3 regions of the Paenibacillus sp. FSL R7-0128 genome follow, and region 3 is predicted to be linked to each of the others. Evidence: riboswitches for the same ligand, from Rfam matches in the RefSeq annotation. Region 3 holds a riboswitch; each other region holds the start of a gene.
The links. A riboswitch is a leader RNA that binds a small molecule or an ion and turns the genes downstream of it on or off. The one in region 3 is predicted to bind cyclic di-AMP.

Region 1 (10,152 bases), on a different contig from region 3:
AAGATGTTTTTGTTCGTCAGTAAAAAGTATTTTCGTATAATTTCCCCGTATGCGCATCAAGCACTTCGGGCGTCCGCTCGTACTCGCTACCAATCATCCGATACACTAGTTCGTACGGGGCCTCTTCCGCCCTAGCATTGTGCATCCGTTCCCATTGCAGACGCAGCTTGGCCTGTGCCGTCCATCGGAGGATGGCTGTCTGGGAATCAAATGAAGGCACGGTCTCCAGCTTCTTTAACTGTTCTGGCCTTATGGAGGGGGACATCAAACTTTTGACCCTCCCATTAGAGCGGTCAACAGCTAGTTGATAGCATTCATCCCTGACAGATACGTCTTGAACATATACACCAAAGCGAATGATTTCCAAACGATCTTCGTCGTCGGTCTCTTCAGTTAGAAGCTTGAGATACGGCAACATTTCGGCTGCTAGTCCTCGGACATAGTCCATAGCTACTTCTATACATGCGTCTCGATCCCAGGTTAATGGAGCTAGTTGATCTGGCTTAACATGCGAAACAAAGTCAATCAGTTGTCCGGTTTGGCTGTCTACTCGCGCCTTAACCGCTCCCTCCATCTGATCAGCCCAATAGGCCTTCCAAGACCGGTCATTCTTGGCTGGACGCTCTTCATTCTGTTGCTTCCACACCATCAACTTGGTGTTCGAGCCAATATTGTCGTCTTGTACTAACTGAAATTGTTCCTTGTCTACGCCAATCCACTCTTCTAGGCTTCGTGCGGGCGGGAACTCACCTGGCCACTCGTCCAGAGTTCTTGGGTCAGAAGGGACAGCTTCTGCCCTATAGTCTGTCGGAACTTCCTCCTGTGATGATGCAGTATAGATTAGTCCTCTACTTCGGGGGGCGTAAACAAGATGGACCTGATCGTCACCATCCGTGTACACGGCTTTGTCCAATACGCAATATTCCACATGTAGCAAAAAATTCTCCTTCATACACGCCAACTGTTCCTCTTCTGGTGTGATCATGGTTGGGAGTGCTGGCCCTGGAACGGTTCCGTAGTACCTAAATCCGACCACGCGACCGCTGGGGTGAACCATAATGAGGCATCCCGTCTCAGGAAGCGGCAGCCCCATCGCCTTCTGCTGTCGTGTGTACCCAAACATCCCTTCCATCCACTCCATCTCACAATACGGAAAATTACGCAGTGCGCCGGGATAATGATCTTCCAGGAATTGCTCTGCCTGCTGTTTGAGCTCATCCTCAGATAGCCGTGTCCCGTTGTCCAATGAGGCCCAGGAAATGGCATAGTCTAGCAAGTTGCCGTCCCTGGAGAGCGTAGCAGAAACGGCGTCATCACTCCCCGTTTTAACCCATAAGAATCCCGCTTCTCCCTTCCCTGTTCCCCTCATGGTGTTCTCTTGATAATCATTGACGATCAGATCATAATCCGGTGAAACGGCAAACTGGTGCTCTGCCTGTTGTCTTAACTGCAGGCGTAATGTATCCAGGTCTCGTTCGGGAAAATCTTGAGCCATTTCGTTGCGCAAATGCTCCAGCCCCTTCCGTAATTGTGTTTTTACAGTACCTAATGGCATGTCCAGGAGATGGGCGATTTGCTGCTGGGTCAGGTCCTTCTTATATTTTAAGAACAGGAGCTGACGCAGCTTCGGATTCAGACTGGCCAATGCACGCTCCAGATCCAGGGTTTGATCGATATCATTAACGACCAATGGCTCTTGCGTTTGCGGGTCTTCGCTCAGGTGAACACGCTTGGATTTCTTCAAGTGATTGAGTGCCCGGTTCACCACAATTCTGGTAAGCCAGCTCTCAAACGCTTCGGCTTGCTGCAGCGTATGCAGTGACTCATAAGCCTTAACCAGGGCATCCTGAACGATATCCTCCGCATCTTTGGACTCCCGTACATAATGGCGGGCCACTCGGTGCAGCTTATCCGTCCGATCCTTTATAAGAGAAACGAAGGCATCGTGATCTCCGTTTTGTGCGGCGTTGATTTGTTGCTGTGCATCGATCATTGTCGTTCACCTCCTGTTATATAGACAGCTAACTTGGGGGTTTGGATTTAATTAATGTAACATTATTCTGGAACTGACCGATCAAGGGACCACCCGCATGCGGCAAGCATGGGTGCCAAAGAGGAGTCACTCTTGGCGTGTTCCTGCTGAAGCTCCTTCATCAACTGAAGCAGTTCTTCCAGCCCGGTACGGATATTGGAGAACACACAGTCCTTTGTTAGACCACCACATATACATGCTGGGATTCGGGCAGTATTGAACTTCGCTTTATGTGGCAAGCTCGTTTCACCGCCAAGTTATCATCCATGCCAGGCGCACCCAAAAAACCGACCTAGTAATAAAGGTCGGGTTTAATTTGGGGTTTTAGCAAAAAAGATCTATTATACTTTACCTTCAATCAGTTCATGATAATTTACCATTATAGTTTCTCTCCTGTCTCATTAGCAGCAGTTACTCCACTATCGTGACTATTCACCCGTTTCAGCAAATTGTTTGATGCGCTCTCCCACTTGATCACGAACCTGCTGGAAGACTGCCCACTTCTCTTCATCTGTTCCTTGCGCTTTTGCCGGATCGTCGAATCCCCAATGCTCACGTTTCACCTGAGGCGGGGTAATGGGACACTTATCTGCTGCATCTCCACATAAAGTAATGACGAGATCAGAGCTGTTCAGCAGCTGCGGATCAATAATATCTGATGTTTGACCTGAGATATCTATACCTACTTCACTCATCGCTTGAACGGCTTTCGGATTCAACCCATGAGCCTCAATGCCTGCACTATACACATTCCATTCATTGCTCAAATATTTCTTGGCCCAGCCTTCGGCCATCTGACTCCGGCAGGAGTTTCCTGTACACAAAAAGTAAATGGTTTTCTTATCCATGAGTCGCATTCTCCTTTGATTTTAAATAAGGTCAATATTATATATAAACTCATTTTTTCTCGGAATAAAAGGTAAACCTACAAGTTCAAAGTGTTAGTATGTCCAAGTATCGGTAAGCACAACGCCCCTAGCATTTGCTCCCATAAAGCTTTATATAGGCGTCCATTTTGCACTCTTGAGGATCTTATCCCAATCCGATGTTTCTTGCCATGCAACTTACGGCAAATGGCATTTGATAACAGAACTGATGTTCTCAGTTGATTATACCAGAACATTTATTCTCAATCCATTCCAATATTGGATTCATAATGGCGGCACTCCATACAAGCAAATAATTAATCGGGCTCTCGCACATGTTCACCTGTAAAGGCAGACAATAAACCTCTTAGTTTCTCTGCAACCAGTCTCAATCTCTCCGATTCTCTTTTTTATAATCATGATTAAAGAAGCATTAAGATTCATTTAGCCCCATTTAGGTTGCATTAAAAAGTTAATAAATACGCGATAACTTCAGAAAATCGGGGATGAATGCTAGATTACAAGGGATTTTCTTCATTTTTATATCCTATAGAGTCTTATTTAGTCTCCTAGAGAACTTTCAGCATTTTACAAACAGTGATGCTCAGCGTAAGATTCCTTTTAACAAATGCTGAATTCCCGTCAGGCGGGAAGCGGGGGAACCAAATGGCTGTGACCAGCCGAAATGGGGTGAATCCAAAGAAGATTGAACTCTTCACTGGTAGGACGACTCTCACCGTCCGAATCCGTCAGCTAACCTCGTAAGCACTGGAGAGAGCCTGCATTAACCATGCTTTTTTGCTGCGATCCCGCAAAACCTTTCCATTACACTTATCCATCGTACAGAAAACCAAATATTCCGTTTGGCTTGAGCATGCTGCTGTATGTGAGAATGAAACTGAACTGACAGCCTATGTAGCCACAGCTGAGCAGACCCATAATCTGCAGCGTTATATGAAATCTATAGACAACCTAGGAGGCATTATTCATGATTAACGCCAGACTGTCACGAATCGAGTTGTTCGCATTTAGCTGCCGCCCTTCCTTCCTGCATATTTCAGAGCCTTACGGATGCTGGTATGGGGTGTTGAAGTTAACCTTCGGAGGACAGATCAGCTATGGGAATTGCATTCTTTGTGCGGGTGACAATGCGGTGGATTTAATCAAATGGGGCTCTTTTCTGAAAGAGATATGTCATTGTACTGCAGAAGAAGCCACAGAATACGTCCGGATGCACGGACAAGAATGGGCTCCCAATCAACTTAACATGATCAAGACTGCACTCGATAGTATGTTCATTCAAAATGACCAAATCCGAATGAAGGTAGGAGCCGGATCGGAGCGGTATCGCCATCAAAGGACAGAGCAAAGAATCCATTCAATTAATACGGTGAAGAGTCATCTGAATCCAACCATTTTATTTGCAGAATCGGTATCCTATTATTCACTGCTATAGACATGATCAATTTAAATTATCAAAACTCCAGTTGATCAAAAATCTTAACGAAGATTTTCGCAATGTTCTTGGCATCATCGATACCTCTATGGTGAGTACCTTCAAGCGGCAATTCAAGCATAGACAAGGCTCTCTCCATGCCTACGCCCCGCTTGCGGTCATTTTCCCAACAGGTGGCTTCCAGATCAAAAATGATATAGTTCATATCTGCTCCTTTTGAAATTCGAATCGATAGACCCATCGCTCCGGGGCTATGTCTTTTGTTATACTTCCAAGTGAGGTTTCAAATACTTCATTTCGCACTTTAATATAAACCCACACAGAGGAGCGCAAAGACATGAACTTTTTCAAAAAACTGTTTGGCGGTAAGGAAATGGGCAAATCGGAAGATGGTACCACCATTTATGGTTATGACGCTTCGGATGAGCAGCAGGTTACACCTCCCGCCAATATTTTGTACATGGAAGATTTAAACGAACATTTCAATCGGGTCTTTCCAAACCGGGAAACCGGCGTGTTCCACGAACTGATCTCAGACATCGTACATATTGATGTGAATATTATGGAAGCTACACCTGATGAGCCCTACTGGGTGCTGTACACCAATGGGATGAGCGATCTGCCGCTGACGCTCCCTCAGGAGATCCGTAAAGAGTACAAGCATCTGGAACGCGCGGAGCTGATGATGTTTTTGCCGGCGGACTGGCCGCTTACGCAGGAGGATTTCGAAGCAGAGGAGAACTACTGGCCGATCCGGCTGATGAAGATGCTTGCCCGATTCCCGCATATGTATCAGACGTGGCTTGGATACGGACATACGATCCCCAACACGGAAGATTACGAGCCTTACGCGGATAACACGGAGCTGTCCGGTGTGATCCTGTATGCTCTGCCGGAAGAGGTTAGCACCGTCCATACGAAAGATGGCAATCAGGTTCAGGTTTATTTCCTGGTTCCGCTGTACCGGGAGGAAATGGAGTTCAAGCTGGAGTCCGGCATGGACGAACTGGTCGCCAAGCTGTTCGAGCTTCCAGAGGATTTCCTCATTCTGAATCCGAATAGACACAACGCTTGTAAATAACTGCCCGGATGAACAAGTTTGAAACAGCTTGAAAAGGCTGAGCCTAAGTCAAGGATATGACTTTGGGCTCAGCCTTTTGATACTAGTTAGCTTTCTTTCACTGTTGACTGTAATTTAGTTCGACCTTCCTAGTACCGCTCATTGATCTGCTCTCCTAACCATGCGCCTTGGCGGACAAGTCTGCGCTGCAGATCCGTGATGTCGATACTGCGCGTTTCCCGCGAACCTGTCTTGGCCAGAATCGCCGCGGCCGTACCGGAGGCTTCGCCCATGGCAAAGCAATTCGGCATGACCCGGGTGGAGCCTTGGGCCGCTCTATCGGTTGATATCGCTCTGCCGGCTACGATTACGTTCTGAATACCAACCGGAAGTAAGGCACGATAAGGAATGCCGTGCGACTCTCCCGGCGAAAGACGTACCATCGTCATGCCGCTCGTAGGCTTTGCCATATGAATATCAATAAAGTAGGCATTGCGGGCAATGTCGTCCGGGAACGAACGGCACGCCAGAAAATCGTCGGCGGTGACGATATAATCGCCGATGATCCGGCGGGTTTCCCGAATGCCGATCTGTTCGCCCGTCAACGTCAGGAAAGCGTTCTCGAATCCGGGAATCGCTTCCCGCAGCCAACCGGTAATGTGTTCAACAAGTGCGCGGCCTTCGATCGCACCGCGAGTCAGATCATCCGTGTTTGAACCATCTATCCCGAATACATGCCCGAAATTGAAGCCTGCCGTATGATCGTTTAGCCAGGAAATACCGGCCCAATCTCTCGCGACGCGCAATCGCCCTTCGTGCTTCGCTTTGTTGATCGCATGTTTCAGATCGTGGCCGTGCGTCTCAGCACTTGAGAGAAATTTGTTCCGGTCCAGGTTATTCAGGACGAAGCACATCGTCCCCGGCTGCAGCTCTCCATCATCTCCACCTTTGGCGAGCTGCCCGCCCGCAAGATAGGTGAGATCCGCATCGCTGGTTGCATCAATGTATATCTTCCCCTTCACCGCCTGGGTTCCGGTCTTGTTATTAATGATCGCCGCTTCAATGATGCCGTCCTGTTGAAGAACTTGACTGACGAAGGTATGGTACAGCACTTTAACGCCAGCCTCCATCATCTTCTCATCCAATATGCGCTTTAAAATTTCCGCATCAATCGGCACCCAATCCAGCCGATCCTTCCATGCTTCCTGAAACGTCTCCTCCATCTTGCTTTTCATAGCAAGCAGAATTTCCAGCCCAATCCCACGGATTACCGGCTTGATCTGATCGGTATACGGGCAAAATGCAGGAACCTGAGAGACCGTCGCCATGCCGCCCAGGTATCCTCTTTGCTCTATCAGCAATACAGATGCCCCGTTTCTTGCTGCTGCGAGCGCTGCTGCTACTCCTGACGGTCCTCCTCCGGCAACGACAACATCCACCTCCGTGTAGACAGGGATATCACGCTCGGGTATTTTAACGGTTAGTGCCATATCGGTCATTCTGACCACCTCCACCTGTTTTCTTCCATTGTAGTTTTAACTTACATCAACCGCGGTGAGACTGAACGCTCTTGTTTCTTTAATTCACTCGGGGCTACACCCCAATATTTACGAAACACTCTGGCAAAATAGCTGACATCACGATATCCTGCCGCTTCTGCTGCATCATACACCTTAACGCCGCTGTATAAGAGCTCTTTGGCATGCTCCATACTCCGCTTCAGGAGATATTCCGAAATGGATTTCCCTTCCTCCCGCTTAAAGAGCCGGCTAAGGTAAGAGGGATTGACATATAATCTTTCGGCCAGCGTGTGCAAGGTCAGTTCTTCTTTCCCCAGCATTTCCTCCACGGCCTCGATCATTTGTTTAACGAGCCGATGGCTGGAATGCTTTCGCTCCCGTTCCCGGTATTGGGTAATGCGGCTGGCCACTCTTTTGGACCATTCCACGATTTGCTCTTTGGATAGCAGGGATTCAAAGGATAGAAGCATCGAATAATCCTCTTGCAGCACCTCCTGCATCGACCAGCCCCGCGATTGAATCATACGTGTAAATAAGCTGCTCAAATACAGCAAATGCTCGTATACCTTTTGGGTTGAGACCGCTTGGGAGTATACGTCCTTGAAGTAGCAGTCTATCAGTTCAGCAACCGTTGCCGCGTGATCCGTATGAACCGCGATCTCCAGCTGCTTTTCGAACTCAGCGTCATAGTGAAACGGCTGCTCCATGTTGGTTACGTCCAGGTAAGGAACGAACACCTCATTTCCGTAAATGGCCCGCTCCTGCAGCGCACGGCGTGCCTGCCCGTAGGACAGCGAAACATGATCCCATGAGCCTGGGGTCCCCAGTCCGGCGCTGGCGGTAAGCTTCAGACACTCTTTAACAATGTTGAAGAGACGGGGAACGTGAACATTGATCCGCTGGATGATATCTGGAGCCGATTCTTCCGGTTGTCCCAAAAAGAGCAGCACGGTTGCTCCATCCGCATCATTAAAGACCCGGCAGTCTTCATGCTGTAAACATTCAGCCGCTATGCATCCCAGCGAAAACTGCAGCAACGCCTGATCCGAAGACGTAAATCGTTCTCCTTGCTCGTGAATCGGATCAATTTCACATACGGCTACTGCAAACCAGGTATAGAGGGCAAGCTCCAGATTCAGCTCTTCCATATGCTTCTTGAGCTCCCAGTCCGCATACCGGCCCTGTATCCAGTTTCTATAAAAATCATCCTGGAGCTGAGGCAGGCGATCCTGCCATTTCCGCTCCAGCTCAATCATGCTGTGCTTTTCCATCAGTTCCTCTCGTATCTCTTCCGCAGCCGCAAGAATAGCCTTCAAAATTTCATCGTCTCCGGCCGGCTTCAGCAAGTACTTCATGACGCCAAGCCCCACAGCAGCCTGCGCATACGGGAAATCGTCATGGCCGCTTAAAATCACGATTTTCATGTTCGGTTCCTGCTGCAGCACCGTTTTCGCCAAGGTCAACCCGTCCATCTCCGGCATCTCGATATCGAGCAGCATGATATCCGGCTTCCTGCGCCCGATCATGGACAGCGCTTCTAAGCCGTTCTCGGCAAGCGCCACTACTTCGATGCCATGCTCATTCCACGGTATATTATTGGCCAGGCTATTCAATATTCGAATTTCATCTTCAACAATCATGAGATTCATGTTCCGGTTCCCCTCTCTCCTCCCGGCAGCGCTCTGCCGGCAAATCGATGATCGCCGTCGTTCCGTTCCCTTCCCCGCTGACGATCTTCAATTCCGCCGTCTCCCCATAGTAAATGGTGATTCGAGCCTGGACATTGAGCAGCGCAAAAAACTCGGATTTCTTTTCAGGGGGGGCCGTGTAATCCCCGAACCTGATTCTTGCCAGGGCCTGTTGAATCCGCATAAGCCTTGGCCCTGGAATCCCTCTTCCATTATCGGTTACCTGGATGATCAGCCGGTCATTAGACACATCGGTGCGAATGCTTAATGCTCCGCCTTTTTTTCGTTTCTCCAAGCCATGCAATATGGCATTCTCAACCAGCGGTTGAAGCAGCAGCTTCAGAATATGCAAATGCTGGCTATCCTCAGAAGCGCAGTACTCCACCGTAAATCGCTCGGCAAAACGGATTTGCTGAATCCGAACATAGTATTGAAGGTGCTTGAATGTTTCCTCCACCGTAAACGACTCCTGCCCTTTGCTCAAACTCAGCCTGAAGAAGTTCGACAAGTTAAGCACCATCGTACTGATCTCTTCCGCTTCATAATTTTTGGCCGTCCAATAAATCGAATCCAGCGTGTTGTACAAGAAGTGGGGATTGATCTGAGCCTGCAGAAATTTGAGCTCCGTCTTGGTCATTCTGAGCTGTTGCTCATAGATGTCCTTGATCAGATGACGCTGCTGACTCGCCGTTTCGTTGAAAGCCTCCGTTAAATACCCCAACTCGTCCTGCCGCCCGTTCTCCAGCCTGATATTCAGATTGCCTTTACGCAGCTGCCGCATGCCGGACACAAGTCTTGATATCGGAGAAGCAATTCCGCTGTAGATAAACCAGGCAATCCAGACGGCAAGCACGACACTGAGTGCAATAATGCAGTACGCAAAAATTTGCAGCGGCCTCGACTTATCATAAATCTCACGCTCGGGCTGGATCAGCAGCAGCGACCATCCGCTTCGGGGAGAAGTCACCCGCAGAATCAAATTTTTCTCATCCGTTTCCGGGGTTTCCCGGACAAACACACTGCCTGGCTGGACGTCCCTCCATTCGAAAGACAATGTTTCTGCAGGAGCACTCGATACGATTAACCGCTCCCGGGCATCAAACAGATAGACCTTGGAGCTGCTGTTCGCCAGCAAATGGGACAACGAGCGGAGCAGCTGATTTTTCGAAATCGACAGCATGAGGACATTTTCGCCTTGTTCGCCGCGATAGAAATCCATAAGTCTCATCATAATAAGCTGATTCCGGTTATAGATAGGATCCGGGATTCCGGACAAATTTTCTTCATGGCGTTCTGACAAGTAGTATATGCTTGCGCCATTTGCCTTCAGAGCCTCACCGTACCATGGCTCAGGGCCTTGGGATTCACGGTGCAGCAGCCCGAGCTTTGTTGTGATCAGTGAGTTGGAAGGACGATGATAAATCATGGTGTCGCTTAAATATTCATTGACCATAGTTATATTCGTAAGCTCTTTCATGACACGCGTGAAGTCCATAATTGCCCCGGAGGTCAGGGTCTTCTCCTGATGAG
Region 2 (10,152 bases), on a different contig from region 3:
TCCATACGTTCAGGTACAGGCAATCCTCGCTCATCGCAATGTCAGGCTCCACCGCCCACTCACGGGTATAGATATTGTTATCATCCAGCTCCTGTCTGACCTGCATGGAGACCGGTGCGAACTCGTGGGCCTGAAGTACACCCTCCCAGTCTTCGGCAGGCTGCGGTGCCCGCCAGCGGTTCTCCCCTACAGGCGGTGCTGCAAACGGTATTCCCTTGAAGCTCGTAATCCGGGGATCGGCTGCGGGTAAGCCTTTTACCGTGCCATTCTCCACATTGACCATTCTAAGCATATTACCGTCTCCTTTACATCCACATCGTTGCTTACCCCCAAATTCTAATAGACCCCTTGCCCCAAAACAATGATCTAAGCAGGGCCATAATTGATCTATTCTAACATGCTTGTGCTCCACACCGCCGAGAACGAGCCCATAATTATAATATAAAAAAAGGATTGAGAGTAATGCTTACCCGGTCATAGATTAACTGCGACATCTAATTCTGATACAATTTTTTTATACTCGCGTCCATCCTCCTTACCTTGAATCGGGTTCCACACTTGGGCAAAGAACGGTTCCCGCTTCGCACGCTCTTTGTAATTCCAGCTCTCCTGTTCGCACTGCGGGCAGAAATGTCCGCCCTCTAGGACCAGCTTGGGACTGGCGCTGAAGGTATGTCCAAACGCACATTTGAAATCAAGCTGCCCCGTCCAATCTCCCGTTGTCATGTCCGTAGAGAGACATTCACCACCGCGGAATTCCGCTGCCCCCCTCATATCTTCAATATTTAATTGCGAAGCCGGCTGATCCTCATCGTAACCATGGTCAAGCTTGATGGCTTGGTCCCACTGGGAGAAGCCCTTCATTTCAGACAGCTTGGCAGGGATAGCCTCCCAGTTCTGTTTGCTGCCCCAAAAAGCGTCAATTTCCTCAATGGCATTGTCTTCAATAAAACGCAGAGTTCCGCGCTTCTTCAAAGCCTGCTTTTTCATCGTCCGCTTAATCATTGCCCCCATGAATTTTTGCCCTCCGGGCAGCTTTGTGATGACCTTCGCAACGGGTACAAGTGCGCCAAGATTATCGAGGTAGCATTGATAGAAATACTCCATGGAGTCACGGCGGAAGTGCAAATAATTCTCCAGCTTATCGGAGTCCAGATAGTATTGTCCGTGAAAGTTCCTCGTTGCATACCATTTAGGGTCGATCACATGATCGAGATTCGTTATACCAAGCTTGCCATAGAGCACCCGGTACATGTCCAGTGTACTGACCCGGCAACTTTCACCCCCGCCAATGTTGTAAATATGCTGCCAGAAGCCTTGAGCCAATTCTCCGTCAATATCCTGAATGCACAGATTCCGCATTAAGCGTCCTGAATCCCGGTCAGACACGTATTCCAGTACATTGTCCAGACAATTATGGAACATAATCGGATCTTGAATCTTGCTCATCTTCGGACCCATAATCCCTGTCTGCCGGAGACTCACCCAATAGCTTAGTCCTGATTCAATGACCATACGCTCGGCAGCAATCTTCGATACCGCATAGTAATCATAGACACTTGGCTTAAGCGGGTCTCCCACACGCCCCCAATGAATTGGCGGCATACGGTCACCTGTTTGTGCAACTGTACCTATACTTACCAAGCGGGTGATCCCGGCACGGCCGCTTTGCTTAATGGCATCGATGATGTTTCTCGTTGAACCATAATTTATCCGCATAGCCCGTTCGGGGAATTCGTCAGCCGCTGGAGATACAAAAGCAGCAATGTGGAGTACAATATCTGCTTCCTTTACACATTCGTAGACCAGGTCCCTATCGAGTAAATCACCGTAGACAACCTTAACACCTTGTATTCCCTCATATGCTTTCAGGTTCTGACGGCTGTTAGGATGATCTAAATCGAAGAGTATTAACTCGCATTTTCCCAAATCGTTTATCAGCAGCTTCAGCGTTTCATTCCCCATGTTACCCGCTGCACCTGTGATCATGACCCGTTTTTTCTCCATCCTCATTCACCTTCATCATCATTGTATTGACAATTCATTCGTCTACCTTCAGAATACAGACACAGTGTCTATTTAACAACCATCAGTCTATCGTCAATTTGCTGTAATCTGGACACTTGCGTGGATTGTGTCTATTGTCATAAATAAATTTTTCATGGAGGCGATACCGCAATGAATCAACGGGAACGATTAACCAAGTTGCTCTTGAAGCAAAGTCTGATTCGCCTGCTACAAGACAAAGAGATAAGTCAGATCAGTGTGAAGGAATTATGCACTTCTGCGGGCATCAATCGGTCCACCTTCTATTTGCATTATGCTAATGCATACGAGTTGCTTGATAATCTAGAGCAAGAGATTATTGACAACACTAATGAGTACCTGATCAAAATAGAAGCCAGTGAAAGTGCAGTCACATATATTTTAGCTTTTCTAGATTACATCAAAAGAAATGAAGAACTCTTCACCGTTATGCTGTTCAAAACAAATGATGATGTGTTCTTCCCAAAGCGTTTGCTTAATGAAATACTTATGAGCATTGACAATCACCTTCAGCTTAAGATTCCTGAAGATATGAAGCCTTTTACTTACGCTTATTTAGTGAATGGAAGCTTAGCCATCATTAAGGAATGGATACGGACAAAATTCACAGTATCAAGCCATGAGCTGGCTCAGCTCATTTGCGCTTTGGATGATCATGCTTTAATGGCCTTTAAGGCTTCTGATAAGAAGTGATGATTGGGAAGCTTCCAACACAGCTCTTGCAGCCGCGCCTTAGCCGTTATATTTAACGCGGCATCCTTCTGTATACGCCGTGCTTCCATCCTTGGCCGCTGAAAACAGGCTGTCAGGATTCAGTTCCCCTTTCAAGTCCAGATAAACTGTATACACCTCTTCCTCGATACGATATAACGGGATGAATTTTACCGGATGGCCAAGTAGGTCAACCACCTCAAATTCCAGCAGCTCACTTGGAAGTCTGGTGAATTTACTATTCATAGTAACCGCTGAAAGGTCCTGCAAATGCGCAGCTTGACCCATCTGAGCGAGCAAGATGCTGCCATACATCACTGCCGCACGATTCTCAGAGCCTTTTAGCGGAACTAAATGCAGGGAGGCATTGATGTCAATTTCAATCGTATCCTGATCATAGAATACACGCTCAATAATGAAGTAGTTATTCTCCTTCTTAGGGGAGCAGAGAACCGAGTTGATTTTAACAGCTTTGACTGCATGCTCCTTGAATATCATCCGAAATTCAACAGGTTCGGCAACTTGAATGGTAATTGTCGAGGTTGACCCATCAGGGAAAGCAGTTTGCTGAGTAATTGCAGCATTCTTTTCCTTCCAGATTACACTTGAAGAGATAAAAGCATTCAGCAGCAAGGCATCCCCGTTTTTAAACCAAATATTTCTTTGGAGCTCACTCATAGCTTCAATTCCAGATGCCGTACAGCACCAGAAGGAATCGTACGGCGTGCTGAAATTTTTGACGGCGGAGCTCCCCATTGGCTGATGATACTGGGATAACCCGGTTTGGCTGCTCGAGCTGTTTAGGATCGCGTTATATTTCAGCGATTCCAGATGATCCAGATATTCTATGGAAGCAGACCACTTCAACAACTGTTCCAGGATCCTTTCGGTATTGTGTGCACAGCAGCTCTCGCTTTCGCCGCCGGTCAACGCATCTTCCAGCTTGTTATATTCCCCCCAGTGTTCTGACTTCTCCGATACTTTATCTTTGATAAAAGCCGTAGCTTTCGAGCTGTTATTGCCATTCGCAAATGTTCTTCCCTTCAAAAAATCATAGAAATTCAAAGAAGCCGACTTGTACTTCTCCTCCCCCATAAGGTTATAACGGTGCATCGCAGCAAGAACCATGGGTAAGTGAGTGTTGGCATGCAGGTTATCAAGTACATCCTCACCGGCTGCCAGGGGCTCCAGGAAATAATCCCGGTCGAACAGCTTGGCCAGCTCAAGGAGCTGGGGATCTCCTGTGATCTCATGCAGGGTGTACAAGGCGTCGCCAATCCCCCCGAATTCGTTCACCGGATTCAGCTTCGTACAACGGAGTATCCCGTCAATTTTCCAGAAGGATAACTTCTCGAATCGTCTGCGTATATAATGCGCCAGGTTCAGGGCCAGGGTCATGGCTTTGGAGCTGCCGAGACAGATGTGACAGTCCACCAGTCCCTGTATGATTTTGTGCAGAGTATAATAGGGCGCCCATACATTCCTGTTCTCTTCGAACTCCAGAATATCGAGTGTATCTTCTTCGAAGGCACTCAAATACCCGTTTGGCTTCGCACATAACTCCATAATATCAATAATCTCAAGTGCTTTTGCCTTCAAAACCTCATCCCGGTCCCCAAATCCGAATTTGGCACAAGCCGACAGAAAATGTCCGGCTAAATGTCCCCGGAGGCCAACCTCCACGGCTTCCCATCCGCCCAGGGGCTCTGCAGAAGACCCCATTCCCGCATTGATTCTAAATGTGTGCATAAGCCGGTTCGTATCAAACTCAGTAATATACTTTTTAACAAGCGCTCTGCGGCACGCAAAATCCCCGTCAGTCAGCCTTACTTCATCCAGACCAAAGTTAGCATACAAGCTCGGACACCTCAGTTTCTATAAAATAATAGTGCAGCGTAGAACTCCTGCATCTATATTTTATAATGCCGGACATCTATAATTGAATTCATCACCTTTGGTTAACCTATACTATTTTCAGATTTTGTATCTGTTTATGTAAGGAGGATAAGGCATGCACAACAACGTGATATTACACTTCGATAAAGTATTGAACGTACAAGATTTGGGTTCCCATAGGACTGAAAGCTTATATACGCATCCTGACAGGAGGCTGGAGTGGGAAGTTTTCCTCTATTTGGCCGATGGGCAAATGGAGGTCTGGGAGGAAGAAACGGAGTATCTCATCCGCAAGGGAGAATTTCTGTTCCTGAAAAGCGGTCTGCATCACTGGGGAGAACCCCGCACACCTGCGGGCACTTCATGGTACTGGATTCATTTCTTCTGTAATTCCGAGGGAGAAGCGGAGCAGAACGGTAATCCATTAAAAGGAAAACCATTATTAGAAGAATTCCGTAAGTGCATTACACTTCCCAAGCACGGAAGGATCTCACACCCCGAGAAGCTGGAGAAGCAGCTGAAAGCCGCCGTTCAACTGTACAATACAACAGATCCGCTCCGCACCATCACGCTATGCCTGCAAACGATGGAGCTGTTCATCACTCTCTTCAGGCAGTCTCTTCACCAGTCCCCGCTGAGCAAGTCGGACCGGACGGTAAGCAGAATTATCGGATTTCTTGAACAAAAGGACAGCTACACCCTCAATTCACAGGAGCTTTCCGCTTCTCTGGAGATGAATTACAGTTACTTGTGTGAAGTCTTCAAACATAAAACAGGGAGCACCATCCAAATGTACAATGCCCAATTCTTCATGGACAAAGCAGCAGGAATGATGCGCAACACAAATCTGAATGTCTCCGAGATCAGCGAGCGGCTCGGCTTCAACTCCCCCTTTTACTTTAGCCGGGTATTCCGCAAAGTGAAGGGCTGCTCCCCCTCAGAGTATATGAGCAGGATTTATTGAGAAATTGTATGGAGGGCTTGTTGTGTCTATTACACGCGGCTTTTCGAACGAACCCTGGAAATTGAACTCCGCGTCCTCCTTAGAGATACAGCCGGGAAGCCCCGGCTGTATCTCTGTCTTATTCACCTGTATAGCGAATTGCTTGATGCGCTCGCCCACTTGATCACGAACCCGCACCATTCTTTATCCTTTAACAATCCCATAATTGTAAGTCTGGTTTTGTCACCCAGTACCTTTAATTTCTCTGCCATTTCGATGTTGAACATATGCACTGTCCTCTTAGAATTCTTAAATACGTGGTACATAATTATGTACTTATATATTAGATACCATGTCTCAAAAGCAAATATTAATTCCTGCTTCCTTCCAATCGGACCCTGCATTTTATACAATACTTGCAAAATGCAATCAAATTATTTATAACTAGGTTATGAGATAAAAACATCTTCAACCCAATAAACAAAAGAAGATAGCACAATAACGTTGAAAATCATTAGAATTAGCGCAGCTCAGTAAACTTTACCCGATAAGCAGCTTATCCTCCGGATACCGATATTTTTGCTTCACATTTTTTTGTGCCAGTGCTAAAGCTAAAGTCAAAGGCCCTAGTCTCCCGATGTACATTGTAATTATGATGATGCATTTTCCCAGTGGCGAAAGTTCTGATGTTATTCCCATAGACATTCCTACAGTTCCAAATGCAGAGGTTGCTTCAAAGAGAAGCGCCAGGAAATCTTTAGGATGAGCATATTCTGTAATGGATAGAAGAAAGGTGGCTGTAAGAACTACACCCAGGGATATGGTCATTACTGCCAGTGCCCTGAATATGATATCCTGGGAGATGCGTTTTTTAAGCAGTTGCACATCTGTTTTCCCCTTAATCGTTGAGACGATACTTAACATAAGTACAGCAAATGTGGTCGTTTTTATACCTCCTCCAGTCGATCCGGACGAAGCCCCAACAAACATCAGGAAAATCATAAAAAATTGTGAGGCCGGGAGCATTGCTCCAATATCGATGGAATTAAAGCCGGCTGTCCGGGTAACAACACCCTGAAAATATGCCGCCCAAGTTCTTTCACTCCAAGAGAGAGTACTGAATGTTTTTGTGTTAAAAAGTTCAATCGCAAAAATCACCAAAAACCCTGCCATACAAAGGAGTCCAGAAGTAATTAAAACTATTTTTGTATGAAAGGAAAGATCTCTCCATCTTCTTTTCCGGTACAGATCCAGAATCACCGTGAACCCAATCCCGCCGATGATAAACAAAAAAGAGATAACAATATTAACTAACGGGTCACCCACATAGCGGCTCAGACTGTCTGGCCATAATCCAAATCCGGCGTTATTGAAGGCAGACACTGAATGGAATATTCCATAATAAATGGACCTTGTTGTTCCTAGTTCATTTGCCCATCGAAGGGCCAACACTATAGCTCCAGTTGTCTCCACGATAAATGAAATGAGAAAGATACTGAGTGATAACCGCACGACTCCTTGTGTTGTTACAGAATTAGATGATTGCTGGATAAGCAGACGTTCTTTTAATCCAATCTTTTTCCCCAAGATCACGGCGATCAAAACACTGAATGTCATAAATCCCAAACCGCCAATTTGAATCAGAAGTAGGATAATGACCTGTCCAAAATGAGAAAAATCGGTACCGGTATCAAGTACAACGAGGCCCGTTACACATACGGCTGAAGTCGAAGTAAACAGTGCTGCCAGCCACCCTATACTAAGTCCGCTGGACGAAGATATCGGCAAGGCCAGCAGCACTGTACCAAGAAATATAGGGACTGCAAAACCGAGTAAAATGATTCTGGATGAGGTCAGTCTGAGATTTGTGATGAAGGATGAGATTTTGTTAAAGAACATATCATTGGCTCCCATTATAATTCAAGTTAGTTGCCAGCTGCCGCCCGCTGAAAACTATGCTGTTCCCTAAGATAATCCAGTAATATACGGTTGAAGAGCTGGGGCTGACACAGATGAGTCGGATACATCGCATCCTCAAGGATCGCCAGACGGGCAGACGGATACTTGCTGGCTGTTCTTTTCACCTGCTCCAGCGCCCATTCATTCTGATTCCCGGATACAACAAGAACAGGAATCTGCAGCCGTAATGCGAACCCGTAGCTGTCCGTTTGTCTAAGTGCCAGCCGCTGCTTAATTAATTCCGTTGTCCGTTCATGCACAAGCTCTTTCCTGAGAATATGATAAGCCGAGAGCCACTTATTGTAGGTGATGCGCAAGGAACGGACGAACATTTCGGCAGGAAGATAATGGGCCGCCCATGCGCAGACCTCAAAGATTCCTTTCATTTTACTGCCTCTCGCCGTGTAATCCTCCTGAAAATAACTGTCCACCAATACCATATTTATTATCCGTTCAGGGTACAGATAGGCGAATTTCTGGGCGAGCACAGCACCACTGGAACAAGCTACGATAACAGCCTTCTCTACAGATAAAGCGTCCAATAACAGCTTCAAATCTTCACATTGTGTGTCTACGATCCGGCTGATCTCCACATCCATTTTACCCGATTGCCCGTTCCCTCTCAAATCGAATACGATCACTTTGGCACGCTTGCTGAAATAATCCGCTTGCGGCTCAAACAGATGATGAGAGGTCGAATAATCATGAATAAAAACAATAGGCAGACCGCTGCCCGACATCTCATAATACAGCGACGTTCCATTCACTTCAATATGCGGCATATACAGTGCATCCTCTCATGAACGCTTGCGGGGTTAGCTGCCGGATTCGGGCCTGAAAGTAGCCCTACTCGTTTTTCCCGAGATTCACCCCATGTAACCTGGTTCCCCCGCTTCCTATAAGGAATTCAGCGATTAACTATTATTTTACAGACGTTTCCTTGCTTTCTTCCCCCAGCACCTTCAGGTCATCCTGAACGCTTCCCTTCCATAAGGGCACTCCGGAACGGTAGGCAGCCCGGCCATTTAAGTGACCTGCTACCGGTGAAGTGATGAATACAAATACAATCGCCAGCAGAAGCTTGACATTAACCGTTCCGTCTTTGAACCAAAAGTACAGGAAACCTCCTGTCAGCAAACACAATACCCCGAAGGTTGCACTTTTGGTAGCCGCATGTGAACGCAGATAGACATCGGGCAGCCGGACTAAGCCGAAGGCACTTAAGCCGCAGAAGACTGCACCCATTACCACAAGAATAGAGCTAATCAGTTCACCTGTCATTGGGGTTCCCTCCATCCTCTATAACGGCTCCCCGTTCAATATATCTGGCCAGTGCCGTAGTACCAATAAACGTCAGAATCCCGATAACCAGAATGACTTCTATAAAATCCTGGGTATCCAGCAGCATACTGAAGACGGTTATCATAGCGAGTACATGAATGCCGATCGTATCGAGTGCGGCAACCCTGTCGGAGCGGGTTGGCCCTTTCAGGAGACGGAACAGGCAGGCCAGCATCGCCAGAGCCAGAATGATCATGGCCACGGTTAGCATAACTGGGATCATTAACGGGTCACCTCCCTGATCGCTCGTTCGAAAGTGCCTCTAATCTGCGTGACCATCAGCTGTGCATCTTTAATATCAATAGCATGAATGTACAGCGTCTTGCCATCCTTGGACACATCAAGAGTCAGGGTTCCCGGTGTCAGACAAATCAGGCACGAGAGCAGTGTGACCTCCCAGGGTGTGGCCAAGGCAGTCTCATAAGCAAAGATACCGGGACGTATAGCCAGTTTTGGACGGATGATATGGCCAATGACCACGAAATTCGAGACCGTAAGTTCACGGGCAAAGATCAGCAGAAGCTTCAGTACAGCCCATATACGTATGAGATAGAAGGTCCGGGGCTGGGACCTGGATTTCCTAAATAACAGTAAAAGTCCGATGCCCAGCAGATAACCTACTAAGAAGCTTGAGCCAGAGCCATTGTTATTTATCGCCATCCACAGAAAGGCAATCAACAGATTAAACAGGAATTGTAAGGCCATATTCACTACTCCTTCATTATGGCTTCAATATATAGCGCAGGTGAAGCCAGAACCTCGCCAGCCTGCGATACATAAGTATACACATACTCCGCTCCGATCCCCATTGCAATCACAAGCAGCAGCAGGCCGGCAGCCACAGCCGAAGCAACCTTCAAGCTCACCTTAGGCTGCTCTTCCTTGGGTTCATTTCCCCAGAAGGCCAGCCTGAACACCTTCATCAGGGAGAACAGCACCAGAAAGCTTGATCCCAGACCAATGAGGGACAGCGTCAGCATCCCCTCGGACAACGCTCCACGGAGGATCATAATTTTGCCGGCAAAACCGCTAAGCGGCGGAATCCCCACCAGGGCGAGCGCCAGAATAAAAAACATCCAGCCGAGGAGCGGATACTTTCTGATCATCCCGCCCATACTGCCTAGCCGGTCAGTTCCGGCTGCGGATATAATCATCCCGCCCAGAATAAACATAAGTCCCTTGGCCAGCATATCGTGCAGCAGATAGAAGACTGCCCCATTCATTGAATCTGCAGTCCCTGCAGCAAGCCCAAAGGC
Region 3 (10,152 bases):
GCGCTGCGTAATTCCCTGATTCCTCGTCCTCCAGATAACCTGCGACCACACGAACGGGAGACCGGCCGCACCGCAGCAGAAAAGTAATCACCGGATCAGACCAGCTTCCGGCGATAACCCCGGCCAGATACTCTTCCGCTGTCATCTGCCCGGCCACCCGGTGATAGCCCGGCATCCGGCCCGCTCCCAGCAGCCGCTCCAGCTTCTGTTCCACGACCACATGGTATAACGACTGGACCAGCTCCTTGCCCAGACCCAGCTTGCGGTATCCGGGACGGACACACAAATCCGCGATATACAGCGTGTTCCCGCCCGGCTGATGCGTAGTGAGATAACCGTCTGCCGTAACCTCTGACCACGTATGATGATGCGCCTGCGCCTCCGGGTCAAAATTCATCAGGAATCCGGTAACCGATCCGGCCAGCTCCCCGGCCACCTCTACACATAAGGCCCCTTCCGGAAAAAGTGTCACGTGATTCAGCAGCTGCTCCCGGTTCCACCACAGCTCCGCAGGATAAGGCGGCGGGAACGCCTCGGACTGAATCGTGATCAGCTCGGTGAAGTCAGCTTCCGTATAGGAACGGATCACCGCAGGCACCGGCGTCTTGCCGTCCAGAGCGTAGAACTTCTTATAATACATCCGTTTGTCTCCCCCTTACGTCCAGTCGGTGTACAGATCGGTGCGGCGGTCACGCCACGTCGTTACAGATCCGTGTTCCCGGACGCGGTACAGCAGCTCCAGATCCAGATCGGCGGTGATGATCATATCGTTGTTGATCTCTCCTTCGGCCAGCAGACCCTGCGGAGGGAACGGAATGTCATTGGGTGTGATAATCGCCGCCTGGCCGAAGTTGGCCCGCATCAGATCAACGGTAGGTAAGGAGCCTACGGTCCCGGTCAGCACCACGTAGACTTGATTCTCGATAGCCCGCGCGTGGCTTGTATACCGTACCCGGTGGAAGCCGTGGCGGTCATCCGTGCAGGACGGGCAGAAGATCACATCTGCGCCCTTGGCCCGGGCCATGCGCACAATCTCAGGGAATTCAATGTCATAGCAGGTCAGCATGGCAATGGTCCCATGATCTGTCTGGAATACCTGAAGCTCCTCACCCGCCCCCATATTCCAGCCCTCTACCTCAGCAGGGGTAATATGCAGCTTGGCCTGCTCGGCAATTCTTCCGTCCGGGTAAAAAAGATGGGCTACATTATACAGCTTGCCGCTGCGCCGCAGCACATGGGTCCCCCCAATAATGTGTACCGCATACTTCCTCGCGTACCCGGAGAACATCTCCAGGTAACGATCCGTGAACTGCGGCAGATCCTCAATCCCCAGCGCCTCCCCGTCCTCGCCTCCGATCGACATCAGCTGTGTCGTAAGAAATTCAGGGAAGAGAATAAATTCGGCGCCGTACTCGCCGGCCGTCTTGATATAGTGCTCACACTCGGCAGCAAACTCCCCGAAGGAGGAGATGGTGTGCAGATGATATTGTACAGCAGATACGCGAAAAGCCATGGCGGCAGTCCTCCCGGGCATGATAGTTACATGCATTTTCATAAGTATCTAAAATTTTACCATAACCGTTCACAAGTAGAAACGGCTTTGCCGTCCTTTTAAAGGACACTCCCAAGTTCCCCGCCGGGTCGGGCAAGTTCCGCTTTCTCTGCCAATGGTGAATATCTCCTCTCATCCTTTCCCATAATGAGGAATACAAGCCGCGGCAGCCCTCACGGGGCCAGCCTGTGTCACTGCTTGAATTCGAAGGAGCCTGATACCATGACGCGCGATTCTGCCACACCCAAAGTCCGCAAACGCCGCTTCCGCCTGCTCTTTCGGCTGCTGGCCGTCTCCGCCCTGCTCTTCCTCCTGGCAGCCGGCGCTCTGCTTGGATACCTATATCAGAAGCCGCTCCCCCCGCTCGGGGATGATGTCCGCTCCAGACTGCTTGACGCACGGGGCAATGTGATGACCACCTTCACTACAGACGGCCGCAGCCGCGAGCCTGTTGAGCTTAACCGGATCTCCCCGCTGCTCATCAAGGCCACGCTGGCTGTGGAGGACCGGAAATTCTATAATCATATCGGCTTTGATCTGAAAGGCATGGGGAGAGCGGTGCTCGCCAATCTGGAGGCGGGCAGACGCACGCAAGGGGCCAGCACCTTAACCCAGCAGCTCGCGCGCAATCTGTACCTGACCCATGAGAAGACCTGGACCCGCAAGGCCAAGGAAGCGCTATACACTCTGCAGCTGGAAATGAAATACTCTAAGGATGAAATTCTGAATATGTATTTAAATGAAATCTACTACGGACACGGCGCTTACGGAATCGAGGCTGCGGCCCGGATGTATTTCGGCAAAGCTGCCGCAGATCTGGATCTGGCGGAGAGCGCCCTGCTGGCCGGAGTGCCCAAGGGACCCACCTATTATTCTCCTTATAATCATCTGGACAGCGCCTTGAAGCGTCAAGGCATTATCCTGGCTGCCATGGTCGAGACGGGGGATATTACGGAGTCGCAGGCACAGGAGGCCGCTAAGGAGCAGCTGAAGCTGAGCCCGCAGGGTCAAAAGGATACCACGGTGGCTGCACCCTATTTCCGCGATTATGTGCGCAGTCAGGTGATCGACAGCCTGCATATCAGCAGTGACGAGCTGGACCGGGGCGGGCTGAATGTCTATACAACGCTTGACCCGGATATGCAGCAGGCTGCGGAAGCGGCGGTGGATCAAGGGATGGACCACAGCAGCGAGCTGGAGACGGCCCTCGTCTCTGTTGATCCCCGCACCGGCTATGTGAAGGCTATGGTCGGGGGCACGAATTACCGGACCAGCTCCTTCAACCATGCGCTGGCGAAGACGCGCCAGCCCGGCTCTTCCTTTAAGCCGATTATGTATTTGGCGGCGCTGTCGACCAAAGAAATGACCGGCTTGTCCGTCTTCAACAGCCAGCCGACGCTGTTCCATTATGATAACAACCGCAAGACGTACCAGCCCCGGAATTTCGGGGATAAATATCTGGGAGAGATTAATATGCGGCAGGCCATTGCTGCGTCCGACAATATCTATGCAGTGAATACTATTATGAAGATCGGGGCAGATAAGGTCGCCGCCATGGCGGCCGCCATGGGGATTAACAGCCCGCTGCAGAGCGTTCCTTCTCTGGCGCTTGGAACCTCGCCTGTCAGCCCGCTGGAGATGGCCGCAGCCTTCGCAGTGATTGCGAATGGCGGAGTGAAGCAGCCGGTCACTGCGGTCCTGAAGATCACGGATGCGGGCGGACATCTTCTATATGAAGCTCCGCAGCCAGAGGGTCAGCCCGTGGTTGAGCCGGCAGCGGCTTACGTGTTAACCCGGCTGATGGAGGGGGTCTTCGAGAGCGGAGGCACCGGGAACCGGGTGGCCTCGATGATCAAGCGTCCGGTTGCCGGCAAGACCGGCACTACAGATACCGACGGATGGATGGTAGGCTTCACGCCTGAGCTCTCAACCGCCGTCTGGGTCGGATACGATAAGGGCCGCGATATTGCGACCACCGACGGCAGGCGGGCAGCACCGATCTTTGCCGGATTCACGGAAAAAGCACTGGAGAATGTGCCGCCGAAGATTTTTCCCATTCCCGATGGCGTGGTCAGCGTATATGTCGATCCGCTGTCCGGCATGCTGGCTACAGCAGACTGTCCGGAGAAAAAGCTGGAGACCTTCATCAGCGGCACAGAGCCTACCGCATATTGTGACCAGCATAGCTCCGGTGAACCCGGTGCTTCCGGAAGCTCCGATCCTTCCGGCCCTGCCGATCCGGTCAAGGAAGAGCATTCCCTATGGAATAATATCAAGCGCTGGTGGATGAACTAACCGGGGATTGCCGCTCCCCGCTGTCTGCGATACGATGGGGAGACTGGCAGAGGCGTACGCCCGCCTAACTCCGCCGCAGGAAGGTGTGTCATCCATTCATGAAGCCGAATCACTCCGCCGGCCTTGAGCCGGACGCGCCACAGCTGCTCCAGCCTGAGCTCTACAAGCTCCCGGCAGTTGAAGCAGCACCGCGCCTTCTTGGCCAGCATCTCGTCCGCCGCACAGAAGACGGGGACATCCGCTGCCGTATTGTGGAGACAGAGAGCTATGGAGGCGCTGAGGATAAAGGCAGCCATGCGTATGGCAGCCGCCGGACCGCCCGTACAGAGGTCATGTTCAGCGCCGGAGGCGCAGTGTATGTATACCTGATCTACGGCATGTACCATTGCCTGAATGTCGTAACTGCTGCACAGGACGAGCCTCATGCCGTTCTGATCCGGGCAGTAGAACCGCTTACGGAGAGAGATGCCGAGCTTATGAAGGCATACAGGGGAGTTGCCGTGAGGAAGCCCTCGGATCTCTCGGGCGGGCCGGGCAAGCTGTGCCGGGCGCTGCGGATTGACAAGAGTCTTAACAATACCAGGTTCGATCTGCCGGAAGGCCCGCTGAGCATCGAGCAGGGGGATGACCCGGAGTCCCTGGATATTGTCGAGGCCCCGCGCATCAATATTCCTTATGCGGAAGAGTATGCCGGGCGCCCCTGGCGCTTCTATCTGAAGGGCAATCCTTATGTCTCGGTCAGCGATCCGCAGGCACAGCCCCACAGGCTGGTCTAAAGGCCTATACTGCTGTTTCGGCTGTGGTATATTGGGTATTAATAAGAGAACCCTAATCAGCCTCTCCCTTGGAACTTTCCAGGCGGAGAGGTTTTTCTTCTATATTTTGATCTCCGCACCCTCAGGCGCCAAAAAATGATAAACACTCCTATAAAATGACAATAAATCCCCCTATTTGTATACGCTTCCCCCGTTCTCTAAACTTACAATTACTGCTATAATCATATATATCTACAAAAAATATAAAGATGTAAATGAGGGACATGGGATGAAAGATACAGGCATGATCCGAAGCTTAGACAGTCTCGGAAGAATTGTGGTTCCCGTAGAAATCCGCATGACACGTAATATTGACATTGGGGATCCTATCGAATTTTTTATACTGGATGAGGATATCATCGTCCTCCGAAAGTACACCTCCACAGAATGCACCTTTTGCAGAAGTCTTGATCATGTGACCTACTATAAGGATCAGTTCATTTGCAACACCTGTCTGAAGGAGCTTAGTGACCCCGACCGCGGATCAGAACCCATCCATGCCTCCCCTAGTTCAGCAGAAGAGCATCCCGAGCCAGCCCGCGGGGGACGGAGAAGCAAGACCGAAGAAATGAGTCTGCGTCTTATGAAAGCGATCGAAGATCATCCCTATGCCAACCAGAAGGAGCTTGCCGAGGTTCTCGGCATCAGCCAAGCCAGAGTCAGCCAGCTCAAGCGCAAGCTGAACACTCCCGGCAGAACAGATCCGCAGTAACCGTTATCCATTCATCCCTGTTTAGACATCAGATAAGGCTTGGCCCCGTTGGGGCCAAGCCTTAATTTTTGGGCGAAGCATATAACCTGATATTCTATTCCGATAGCGCAGCTTTCAGCTCCTCAGGCGAAGCGGCCCACCACTCTTCATTATGGGCCATCAGCAGGGATTTCAGCGCTGCCCGCTCAGCACTTCCAAGTCCATCCAGAATAAGCTTGCGCTTCAAGGCCGCATCCAGCTTATTGACATGATCCGCAAGAATCTTCCAGCCGCGCCGCGCTTCGGTGTCAATCCACATCTCACAGGCGGTAATTCCGCCGTAGAACTGTCCCTCCGGGGTACGGTCAACGGCGACCCATACGACCCATACCTGTCTTCCCGCCGGAACATCCTCACGGTTCATAGAGAATTTAATTCCCTTCTCCACTTTGCTCTTGGCATGCATGGCACCTATATCAATAACGGCGATGCCCTGATCAATAATGACAGGCGATACATTGTTCAGATCAATCGAGCCTGCACCGAAGCCTTTATGCTTGGCTCTGGCGTTCACAATATTCAAGGCAATTTGTTTTTTGCCCTCCGGTTGTACGTTATCCACATGTGCACATCCTTTCCATTCACTAATTATTTAATTTTAGCTAATAATGCGGCGATTGCAAACATATACATCCCGTAGATGCTTGTCACGGGAGGAATCATAGTATGAAGCCACATTCATTAAGGTATACCCTCATCTTCGCAGTCCTGGCTGTCCTCACCTTGCTTGGAGGCGGAATATGGTTTCTGTCAGGGCATAGCCCTGCCGTATGGACTGCCTCTGTTCCAAAAGAGGCCAAGTCCCCCGCCATTATCCCCCGGCAGCAGCCCGTGCAGTCCGATCTCTCAGATACGATCTACACATCGGAGACAGAGGCTTTAAGCCAGCGCGTGGTTGAATATCACATGGATGTGGAGCTCCTGCCGGGTGCGGAGACCCTGGTCGCCTCCGAGACGCTGACCTGGACCCATCCGGGCGCAAAGCCGGTCCAGGAGCTCTACTTTCATCTGTATCCCAATGCATTCTCATCCGCCGGCACTACCTTCATGAAGGAGTCCGGGGGCACGCTTCGCGGTGACACCATGCCTGCAGGGGGTTACGGGAGCATTACCCTGACAGATTTGCGGACCTCCGAGGGCATTTCGCTGATGCAGCGCACCCAATATGTGCAGCCGGATGACGGCAATGTCAATGACAGAACACTGCTCAAGGTCCATCTGCCGCAGCCGGTGAACGGCGGTGAGAGCGTTACAGTAAGGCTTAAATTCGAGGTCAAGCTGCCTAAAATTTTTGCCCGGATGGGAACCGCTGACGACTTCGTGATGGCCGGCCAGTGGTTTCCGAAGCTTAGCGTCTATGAGCCTGCCGGCAGAAGAGGACTCAAGGAAGAAGGCTGGAACCTGCATCAATACCACGGCAACTCCGAGTTCTACAGTGATTTTGGAATTTACAATGTATCGATTTCTGTCCCGCCCGAGTATAAGGTCGCCGCAACCGGGTTTCCGGTGAGAGACGCCAAGGTGGTGAAGGGGCGCAAGATCTATCAGTTCTATGCAGATGACGTCCACGACTTCGCCTGGGCGGCATCGCCTGATTTCGTGGTTGCCGAGAAGGCCTTCTCCGCGCCGCAGGTGCCCGGGGTGAAGATTAAGCTCTATCTGGACCCGCTGCATAAGCATCTCCAGGAGCGTTACTTCCAGGCGGCTGAGGCTGCACTGATGGCATTCAGCAAGTGGTACGGCCCTTATCCCTACTCCACCTTATCGATTGTTGTCCCGCCGGAGTCCGGCAACGGGGCCGGAGGAATGGAGTATCCGACCCTGATTACCGCATTCGGCGCCACGGACACTTCACCGGGCACCTCCCTGGAGCGCACGATCATCCACGAGATCGGGCACCAATATTTCTACGGCCTGGTGGCTAGCAATGAATTCGAAGAAGCCTGGCTGGATGAGAGCTTCACCTCTTATGCCGAAGACCGGCTGATGGAACAGGAATACGGTGTGGTCTCAAGCCTCCCGCTGCAGTCCAGCCTGGTCTCCTCTTCACAGCCGCTTAAGCTGGAGACCTGGAAATACACCGGTGATGACGCCTACACTCGCAATGTATACATCCGGGGCAAGCTGGTGCTGAAGGATATCGAACGCATCGCCGGGACCAAGAATATGGATGCCATCCTCGCCGCCTATGCCCGCAAATACCGCTTCCAGCATCCGTCCACCGCCGACTTCCAGAAGGTTGTGGAGAAAGTGACCAAGCAATCCTGGCAGACTTATTTTGAGCGGTATGTCTATAGCGGGGGTGCACCCGACTTCGCAGTCGACGATATCAGGCTCACCGTCAGACAGGACAACAGTGACGGCGGGGGGAGCCGCTACAGCGCTGTGGTTGATGTAAGCAATAAGGGCAGCCTGTACCCCGATGTTCCCGTGAAATTCACCTTCGCAGACGGGTACACAGTGCAGCAATACTGGAATGGCGAGGGTAAGGCTACTTCCTTTGAGTTAGCGTATAAAGCGCCGCTGGTCTCCGCAGAGATCGATCCGGGGCATTCCATTCTGCTGGAGAGCAGGCATCTTAATAATTTCAGAATGGCGGAGCTTGAGCCTCGTACACTCTCCCGCTGGACGCTTAGTGCATCAACTCTGCTTGAAACCCTGCTCGGAACTCTTGTCTGGTGAGGTGAAGGAATGGTGAAAAGTTCAATTGCCCGCGGTTGGATCAGCATGAAAGAGCAATTCTATATATTGATTCTGCTATTTATCTACCGGCTGTTCTGGGGATATTTCCTGTACAAATTCATTAAAAGCGCGGTTGTCCCCGTCCTGCTCCGCTACCCGGATGCGAATGCCGGCGGCAGCGGAATAGGCAGGCTGCTGTATTATATCGAGGGGCAGACCGCGCTGCACACCGACCCCGCCGTCCAGCACTGGCTGTGGATGCTGCTTGCGCTGACAGTGCTAAGGCTGCTGGTGACTCCCTTTATCCGTGCAGGGCTGCTGCACGAGCTTCACCAGGAGCGCGACGGAGCGCGGGGACTGTTCTTTTTTCCCGGAATGAGAAAATATGGGCTGCCGGTGCTGGTGTTCAGCCTCATCGAATGGGCGCTAACCCTCCTGCCGCTCTATTGGCTGCTTCCGCGTATGTACCGTCATCTGCTCAGCGGTGTTCTCGATGTCCAGCTTCTGCTGAAGCTGGTGCCTTATGTGCTGGGCTGGCTGCTCTATCTCTTCCTTGTCCGCAAGCTTCTGCTCTATATGCAATTCGGCTATACCGCCGGTACCGGCATGTTCTCCTCACTGCTGATCTGCCTGAAGATGCTGCTGCCTTCGATCGGTATATCCATCGTTCTGGGGGCGGGAAGCCTGGCCGTAATTCTGCTCTGCAGCGCCTCTGCTCTGTTCTATCCCGGATTGCCGGCCCTTATGCTCCGCCAGGCAGCTCCGCTGCCCTCCACGCTGTTCGATATGTGGGGAATCGCTGCCCAGTACCACCTTTGGTCCAGTAAATCATTTCCACAATAATAAGCTGCTGAAGCGGCATACTAAAGAGAGTCACAGCCCCTTATCAGGGAGCAGGACTCTTTTTTGCTTGAACGGAGGACAAAAGCATTTGCAAAAGGGGAAATCCTCTGATACAATGATGGCTGTACCAGTAGTAACAAAGTTGTAATCTTTCAAGCAAAATATTCCGTAACTCTTGCAATTTAAGCAATACCGATAAGTCACTGTTCTGGTGCATAAAACGCCGAATTCCCTGCACCGGGAAGTGGGGGAACCATATTTTGGGTGAATTGATCTCGCTTTAGAGGGGTCATAGGGGAACCTTCTACCGAATCCTTAAGCTAACCTCGCAGGCCCTGGAAGGAGTACATCTTTTGATTAGTCAGAATTTCAAGAAAAAATGCACCGCAGCAGCGCTGGGTCTTGTGATGGTATTCACACTCGGAGCGGGCAGTGCCTTCGCAGATTCCAAAATGGATACTGTGATTTCAAAAACCATTGGAACGTCGTATAAAACCGGGGGCACAACCACCAGCGGCTTCGACTGTTCCGGATTTACCAAGTATGTGTTCAAGAATGTCGGGCTTACCTTGCCCCGTACCTCCAAAGCACAGTTCAAAGTTGGAACAAGTGTATCCAAGAGCAATCTGCGTTCCGGTGATCTCGTGTTCTTCAATACCCTGGGTAACGGAGTGTCCCATGTCGGTATTTATGTTGGAAACGGGAAGTTCGCACAGTCCTCAAGTTCACGTGGTGTAACCATCAGTTCGATGAGCCAGTCCTACTGGGCCAACCGCTACGTTGGCGCCAAACGAGTAATGAGCACAACAGCCTACCAAGCTGTCGCTTACGATTGACCCCTTGAAGCATACCCCGAATATTTCAGCCTCTAACAACTAAATGTAACTTATACGAGCTCGGGATGATTATTGCCGTAATCATTTCCGGGTTTTTCCTTTTCCTTATTCTACCTTTTACACCGAATTCGCAGCCTTGAAACAGCATTTTTTTGCAAAAACAAAGAAATAATCATATAAATTAACCCCTGCGCATAGATATGAGTCTTTGGAAAGGGCTATAACTCTAAAAAACAGCAAAAAAGATGCATTAATATGTTATAAGTGATTGCCAAGCGCCGAAGTCTTTGTTACAATTATCGCAGTGAGTTTTTAGTAACATTTTTGTAATTATTGAATCGATTTTAACAAAGGTTTTGTCATGTATTGAATGAACCG

Region 1: linked by a shared signal. The riboswitch ahead of NST26_RS16415 (hypothetical protein) and the one ahead of NST26_RS33825 (C40 family peptidase) in region 3 are both predicted to bind cyclic di-AMP.
Region 2: linked by a shared signal. The riboswitch ahead of NST26_RS11295 (alpha/beta fold hydrolase) and the one ahead of NST26_RS33825 (C40 family peptidase) in region 3 are both predicted to bind cyclic di-AMP.

The regions. Positions count from the first base shown of each region.
Region 1 covers NZ_JBBOCD010000001.1:3,979,431-3,989,582, reverse strand. The annotation lists gene NST26_RS16425 (sigma-70 family RNA polymerase sigma factor) at 17-1,993, opposite strand; gene arsC (arsenate reductase (thioredoxin)) at 2,461-2,880, opposite strand; cyclic di-AMP (ydaO/yuaA leader) riboswitch at 3,518-3,681, shown strand; gene NST26_RS16415 (hypothetical protein) at 3,887-4,354, shown strand; partial or broken gene NST26_RS16410 (3'-5' exonuclease) at 4,374-4,508, opposite strand; gene NST26_RS16405 (suppressor of fused domain protein) at 4,692-5,435, shown strand; gene NST26_RS16400 (FAD-dependent oxidoreductase) at 5,564-6,913, opposite strand; gene NST26_RS16395 (response regulator) at 6,955-8,583, opposite strand; gene NST26_RS16390 (sensor histidine kinase) at 8,564-10,152, opposite strand, start outside.
Region 2 covers NZ_JBBOCD010000001.1:2,755,022-2,765,173, reverse strand. The annotation lists gene NST26_RS11330 (carboxylesterase/lipase family protein) at 1-292, opposite strand, end outside; gene NST26_RS11325 (NAD-dependent epimerase/dehydratase family protein) at 475-2,007, opposite strand; gene NST26_RS11320 (TetR/AcrR family transcriptional regulator) at 2,179-2,739, shown strand; gene NST26_RS11315 (beta-L-arabinofuranosidase domain-containing protein) at 2,779-4,614, opposite strand; gene NST26_RS11310 (AraC family transcriptional regulator) at 4,769-5,617, shown strand; gene NST26_RS11305 (hypothetical protein) at 5,740-5,883, opposite strand; gene NST26_RS11300 (TrkH family potassium uptake protein) at 6,137-7,495, opposite strand; gene NST26_RS11295 (alpha/beta fold hydrolase) at 7,522-8,337, opposite strand; cyclic di-AMP (ydaO/yuaA leader) riboswitch at 8,345-8,478, opposite strand; gene mnhG (monovalent cation/H(+) antiporter subunit G) at 8,477-8,836, opposite strand; gene NST26_RS11285 (Na(+)/H(+) antiporter subunit F1) at 8,826-9,119, opposite strand; gene NST26_RS11280 (Na+/H+ antiporter subunit E) at 9,119-9,601, opposite strand; gene NST26_RS11275 (Na+/H+ antiporter subunit D) at 9,607-10,152, opposite strand, start outside.
Region 3 covers NZ_JBBOCD010000002.1:17,953-28,104, forward strand. The annotation lists gene NST26_RS33785 (GNAT family N-acetyltransferase) at 1-640, opposite strand, end outside; gene NST26_RS33790 (carbon-nitrogen hydrolase family protein) at 656-1,513, opposite strand; gene NST26_RS33795 (transglycosylase domain-containing protein) at 1,775-3,847, shown strand; gene NST26_RS33800 (DNA-3-methyladenine glycosylase) at 3,946-4,623, shown strand; gene NST26_RS33805 (AbrB/MazE/SpoVT family DNA-binding domain-containing protein) at 4,892-5,374, shown strand; gene NST26_RS33810 (YwhD family protein) at 5,469-5,975, opposite strand; gene NST26_RS33815 (M1 family aminopeptidase) at 6,080-8,095, shown strand; gene NST26_RS33820 (hypothetical protein) at 8,105-8,938, shown strand; cyclic di-AMP (ydaO/yuaA leader) riboswitch at 9,150-9,288, shown strand; gene NST26_RS33825 (C40 family peptidase) at 9,346-9,774, shown strand.